3 regions of the Psychrobacter sp. TWP2-1-2 genome follow, and region 2 is predicted to be linked to each of the others. Evidence: predicted binding sites of a transcription regulator. Region 2 holds the regulator's gene; each other region holds the start of a gene.
The links. The regulator PhoB, encoded in region 2, activates phosphate uptake and scavenging genes when phosphate is short. The targets are predictions, from matches to a motif close to TGTCATNAANCTGTCATAA.
Positions count from the first base shown of each region.

Region 1: the regulator PhoB is predicted to act here: its motif matches at 1,271-1,289, upstream of ACP7AE_RS04005 (porin).
Region 3: the regulator PhoB is predicted to act here: its motif matches at 1,106-1,124, upstream of ACP7AE_RS04880 (inorganic phosphate transporter).

Region 1 is NZ_JAFCVA010000003.1:115,237-117,522, reverse strand. Features, by position in the region: gene ACP7AE_RS04005 (porin) at 69-1,133, opposite strand; gene ACP7AE_RS04000 (malate synthase G) at 1,867-2,286, opposite strand, start outside.
Region 2 is NZ_JAFCVA010000002.1:314,200-316,485, reverse strand. Features, by position in the region: gene dtd (D-aminoacyl-tRNA deacylase) at 1-405, shown strand, start outside; gene phoB (phosphate regulon transcriptional regulator PhoB) at 562-1,266, shown strand; gene phoR (phosphate regulon sensor histidine kinase PhoR) at 1,347-2,286, shown strand, end outside.
Region 3 is NZ_JAFCVA010000003.1:315,434-317,719, reverse strand. Features, by position in the region: gene ACP7AE_RS04880 (inorganic phosphate transporter) at 1-1,073, opposite strand, end outside; gene ACP7AE_RS04875 (ATPase) at 1,712-2,286, opposite strand, start outside.

The DNA of each region.
Region 1 (2,286 bases), on a different contig from region 2:
AAAAAGGATATAACAAAAAAAACTCACCCCGAAGGATGAGTTTTTATAATCAGATTCTAATGCTTAGATTAGAATTTGTATTCTAGACCAGTACCAACTACTAATACTTCTGCATCGCCACGTACGTTAATATCTTTTTCTAGAATATCATCAACATATGTGTAGTTAACATTATCAGCTTTGTTCATACCAGCATAGGCATGAGCAATGATATTGTCTTTAAAGAAGTATTTACCACCAACAACGATCTGATTTGAATCAGCGTTGTCCATACCATCTAAATTGTCAGTTTTATTAAACTGAGTGTAGATAGAGGCTGGACGCGCAAAGTTAGCTAGAGCCATCTGAGCACTAACCACCAAACCTTTTTCTTTAGAAGATCCGTAATTATAGTCAGCTACTTGATATAAGGCACCTAAATTTACAGGAGCAGCGATAAATTTACCTAGATCTACAGTCGCTGTACCACGGATGATGTCACCATCAATATTTTGATCTTTATCGTACGCAACACCAGCAGTAAAGCCAGTACCTTGATCAAACAACATGGCAACACCGAAACCTGCGTCATCAGAGTCATCGCCATCTACATCATTAGAGCTGTACATTGCAGATAGTTGTAATGGTAGACCATTGTACTTAGGTGCAGTCCAAATGATTGAACTTGCAAGACGATTACTGTCAGCCATGTTTAATGCTGCAACTGTTTCTTTCTCATTTACAGTTTGACCTAGGTTATCCCAGTAACCTTCGTTAACAACAACGTTATCAATACGAGCTAGCGTTGACTGGTTTTTACCAGCACGGAACTCACCGAACTGCTTGTTGTTTAAACCAAGAAACGTATCACGGTTAGTGAAAGTGGCATTATCACCAGTAATACTTGTACCATACTCTAACTGATAGATAACATCAGTATTGGCAGTCATGGCTTCAGAGCCCTTAAAACCTAAGCGTGAAGCATGAGAATTAATTTCTACATTGTCTTCATCATACATGTTGCCACTATCAGTATCAAATTCTGCATTGATGTAGTCAGCAGCTACAAATGCTTTACCATAGATAGTCGGTGCTGCATTGGCTGCAGATACAGATAAGGCAGCAACTGCTGTAGCTAAAAGTAGTTTTTTCATGGGGTATCTCCACTTTACAATTTTAGTAATAAGCGAGCTATGATTAGCTGGTGCTCATAATGGTATCGTCACAAATCCTCAAAGATATAATGTGTAACTGGCTACCGAGATTAGTCAGAAACAAGTGTGGCGAAGTTCTATTACAGTAAGATGAAAAAAACAATGACTTACATAACTGGGATTAAAAAGTAACTGCCATGTAATCTTAGGTCTTTATCGCTCCGTTGCGTAACATCCGTTACCAAACTCATACTTCGAATACAAGCATAACAACTTTGACATAATTTGCAACATTTTTTTTAGATTTTTAAACCCAGTATTTGTTGAACACCATATCTACTATAGAATGTGGGTCATTGTAAAAAAATCTCTATCTGCTCAAATAGATAAGGATATTATTGATTAATATAATTACCAAGAACTTGAAACTATCGTAATGAATACCCTTTAATTAACAAACATAAAGCCCTACTTGTTTATTGACAAGTAGGGCTAATAGAAAATAATAAAGGTGATTTATGACATGCTGACAGTCACAATTGAGACTGGAAAATTGCTACAAGAACAGTAAAAAAGGTATTTTCACTGCTCTTGTTTCCAGACTATAACCTTAGTCAATGGCTATCACAGACTTCTTATTAAGTATAAAAGCCAATAACAAGCCTCATTCAGTCATGACAGTATTATAATAGAATGTCAAGTATGCCATATTCTAATATTAACCTGCGCAATATTAGCAGCCTGCTTTTAGATCAAGACGTGCCTGATGCAATAATGGCTCAGTATAACCACTCGGCTGCTCACGACCTTTAAACACTAAGTCACAGGCCGCTTTAAAGGCATAAGAGTGGTCAAAGTTATCTGCCATCGTCTGATAGTCACTATCGCCTACATTTTGCTCATCTACCACTTTTGCCATACGCTTCATCGTATCCATCACTTGCTGCTCGCTCACGACATCGTGATGCAACCAGTTGGCAATATGTTGACTTGAGATACGTAAAGTTGCACGGTCTTCCATTAGACCCACATCATTGATATCTGGTACTTTAGAACAACCAACGCCTTGGTTTACCCAACGCACAACATATCCTAAGATGCCCTGAGCGTTATTTTCAAGCTCTTGTTGTTTCTCTTCATCTGTCCAATTAGT
Region 2 (2,286 bases):
CAGTGTGTTGGTACGATTGAGCAAGGCATATTGGCTTATATTGGTTTAGGGCCTGATGACGACCTAACAAGCGCCCAGCGCATGGTAGATAAAATCCTCACCTATCGTATTTTTGACAATGATGATGACCCTGCCAAGTACGGCAAACTGGATAAAAATGTCCAGCAAGTTGGTGGCGGACTATTATTGGTATCACAGTTTACGCTAATGGCAAAAACAGACAAGGGTCGTCGCCCTGACTTTGGTGGTGCGATGGTACCTGATGCGGCGCAAGCGTTGTTTGCGCAATTGGTCGCCTATGCCAACACGCAACATCCAAACGTGGCAACGGGTCAGTTTGGTGCCAATATGCAAGTGTCGAGCGTCAATGACGGGCCATTGAATTTCTTGTTAGAAATAAATTGAGTAAACTCAGCATTAGCCGTCACGAGACCTATGAAGCGCTTAAAAGTTGAATGTCATTAAACTGTCATAATTACCCCGTTTAATAGGGAGCAGCAGGCGAGCATTTATCGCCTTTTTTGTCAGCTAAATGTTGTCCTCTAACACTGAGAATGCCGTATGTATAATGAGCAAATTTTGATTGTTGAAGATGAACCTGCGATTCGTGAAATGATCGTCATGACGCTAGAGATGGCGGGATTTGATAGTCTGCAGGCAGCGGATGTATCTGAGGCGCACCAACAAGTGGTCGATCACCGACCTGCGCTGATTTTGCTAGATTGGATGCTACCCGGCGATAAAAGTGGCATTGATTTTTGCCGATTGCTCAAAAACGATGAGCTACTCGCTGAGATACCAGTCATTATGTTGACGGCTAAAAGTGAAGAGGACAGCAAGGTGCATGGCCTCGATGCTGGTGCTGATGATTATATGACCAAGCCTTTTTCGACACGTGAGTTAATATCCAGAATCAAAGCAGTATTGCGGCGTAGTAACGCGCTCAGTAGCGATAAACCTATCGAAATCGGCAATCTGAGCCTTGATCCCAAAAGTCAGCGAGTGACAGCGGCTGGTAAAGTGGTTGATGTCGGGCCTACGGAGTATCGATTACTGGCATTTTTTATGAGTCATCCAGAGCGTGCCTATACGCGGACGCAGCTGCTAGACCAAGTATGGGGCGGTAATGTATATATCGAAGATAGAACCATTGATGTGCATATCAAACGTTTACGGACATTACTACGACCACATCAATGTGATACGTTGATACAGACAGTACGCGGGACAGGCTATCGATTTTCTAGCTTTATTGAACCAATTTAACGGACGGTTTTTATTCGCTATAAAAGCAGTATGTTAATCGCAGCACAGTGAAAAACGGCGAATAGTGATAAGGATGATGGATGAACACCCTAATATCGGCTCAAGGCGACCAACAAAATAAGTCACTGCTAGCAACTCAGCAGAATACAACGGATCAACTCAAAAAAATTAGAAGCGCACTACGCGCATTGCGTGATGCGGTGGTTTTGCTCAATGACGATGATGGGCTTGAATGGTGGAATCAGGCTGCCGAAGATTTAATGTTGTTACAGTTGTCAGATAAAGGTAAGTGCATCTTTGACTTTATCAGTGCGCCTGAATTTCGTCAGTATTATCAGGCGACGACTAACCCTAACGATGGTGCTCAGGATGGTGTACACATTGTCTCGTGGCGCGCGCCCAAGCGTTATTTAAAGTGTGAGCTCACGCCTTTTGGCGATGAGAAGCTGCTCATTATTTATGATGTGACGCGCTTGCATCATTTAGAGGAGATGCGCCGCGATTTTGTGGCGAATGTCTCGCATGAGTTACGCACACCGTTGACCGTCATGATGGGTTATCTAGAAAATTTTTCGGATCAGCCAGATATGCCGCCGCATTGGAAGCGCGGATTTGAGCTGATGAGCCAACAGACTGCGCGTATGAATAGAATTGTGAATGACTTATTGCTGTTATCTCGCATCGAAATCGAAGAAACCCATGAGCTCAGTTATATTGACATGACCAAGCTGCTGACCCATGTTTATGATGATGCGCAAGCGTACAATCAAGAGTATGGGCATACCATTCACTTGCAGATAGATACTTATGACGGACTGTATGGCTCAGAGATGTATCTAAATAGTGCGCTTTCTAATCTGGTGATTAATGCCATCAAATACACGCCCAAGGGCGGTAATATCGCCATTAGCTGGACAAAAACGTCAGAAGGTTGCCGATTTGCCGTCGAAGACAACGGTATTGGTATTGCACCTGAGCATATCGCACGGTTGACGGAGCGCTTTTATCGTATTGATAAAG
Region 3 (2,286 bases), on a different contig from region 2:
TTGGTATAGATAAAGGTCGCAAGCCACACTAGCGCCGCGATCATACCCATGATTAAAAAGCCTTGCAGCGTCGTCATGCCATTATTGACATTCTTTAGACCCTTAAAGATGACCAAAGAGGCCATGACCGCGCCGCCTGCAGCCGCAATGATAGGAACCCATTGCTTCAACGCTTTTAGCGTATCAAGGTTGCTGCGTTCATTTTCAATCTCATAAAGCTGTTTATAGTAGTCAGTCTCTAAATCTTCAACATCGCAATCATCATCTTTGTAGATTTCTTGATCACGCAACATCGCTGACGTATAGGCAAGTTGTTCTGATTCTGTTAAACCGTCCAAAAATTCTTTGTGGTTTTGTTTTAAGGTTTTTTTGTCGCCTTTCAAAGTCGCAATGTGCGCCTCTGTTCTATCATTATACTCAATGATGTTTTTCTTAATCTGTCCATATAATACATAGGACAAAACGCCGCCCAATAGCGGTGATAATACCCAAGAAATTGCGATGGTGCCAATCGTACTCCAATTCACCGTTGATAATGCCATTTCAGTACCACCTAACGTGATACCTAATACAATAGAGCTACCAACAACGCCGCCAATAATGGCGTGCGTGGTCGAAACGGGCAGACCTTTTTTGGTGGCAAATAACAGCCAAAATGCGGCAGCGATAAGCGCTGATAACATGACATAAATGAATTGGTTGGGCGTTACTGAAAGACCATCTAAATCGACAATGCCGCTTCGAATAGTATCGGTGACTTCACCACCTGCCAGTACGGCTCCGGACACTTCAAATATCGCGGCGATACCCAGCGCTTGCGGGATAGTCAACGTCCCTGCACCTACTGAGGTACCAAAGGAGTTGGCGACATCGTTACCACCAATATTGAATGCCATAAAGACACCAAAAGCGGTGGCCACAATAAATAGCGTCGTCTGTTGACGCATCGTGTAATCTAGACCCCACCACAAAAAGTAGGCGGTCATCGCAATCAGTAAAATGGCAAAAAATAGATTTATTCTCATAGAACCGACTGATTTGACTGGCTCTGTAGAACTGTTGCTAATACCCATACGTTGATACGTCCTGCGTAAGCTGATTGAAATTATAGGCGGTTGATGACATTGCGCGGCTATTAATAATGCTCGTGATAGCTTCTGACATTAATATAACGTATATGAAACGCGCAATATACTTGCTAAAAAACGGTTTTTCTTACTGCTATTTTGGTGCTCTACCCTAGCGCTTACCTTTTATTTACTTGTATTCAATTTTGCGTAAAGGCAGTAAATAAGGTAAAACACATCACTCAATATGTCACAAAGCCGCAAGGAATATTGCCAAATCGTCTGATTACAGCAGCTTGCGGCTTAGAGATGTCGTAGTAATAATTTTGGTGCTAATAACTGCTATTGTAAGAACCTTTGCCAAATTTATTAACCAGAGTGATTAAAATGTCTGTGTCAAAGGATAAAACACGCTACTCACTCAGTGAGTTTCGTGCACAGCAGGAGCTATTACGCGCCTATTATATTAAATATAAGCGCATAATGCATGATGATATTGCAAGATTTGTAACTGCCAGCATATGTGTTAGAAAACATCCTGCTGTAACGCCGCATTATACTCTCTTTCCCTGAATTTATTTAACGTTAAATATATAATTATGGCGCTTTGTAACCAGCTACCTAATTGAATGACCAATCACATATCAGCTGCCACACACCGCTGATAGTTGCTTAATCGCATGGTCTAAAACATCCAAACGTGCTTGACGCTTCTCATTGGTCGCGATGACGCACCACGGTGTGTACTCTGTATCGGTACGTGCCAGCATATCCGCCGCAGACTGCACATAATCCGACCATTTATCACGGTTGCGCCAGTCATCGTCCGTCAGCTTAAACTGCTTGTGCGGTGTCTCCTGACGTGCCTCAAAACGTTTAAGCTGTTCTTTTTTATCGATAGCCAACCAGTATTTGATAACGATTGTCCCCGCCACGGCTAAATCCGCCTCAAAGCGATTGATTTCATCGTAAGCACGCTGCCATTCCTCATCAGTGGCAAAACCCTCAATGCGCTCAACCAAAACGCGCCCATACCAAGTCCGATCAAAAATGGCAATACGGCTAATACGGTCGGTTTGTTCGTTCGGAAGTTTGGTCCAAAAACGCCATAGATAAGGATGTTGCAGCTCATATAACATTGGCGCACTGATATTATAAATTTGATACTCGCGTGGGTCGAGCGGCGCAACCAACCTTTTAATCGCGCCACCTTTGCCAG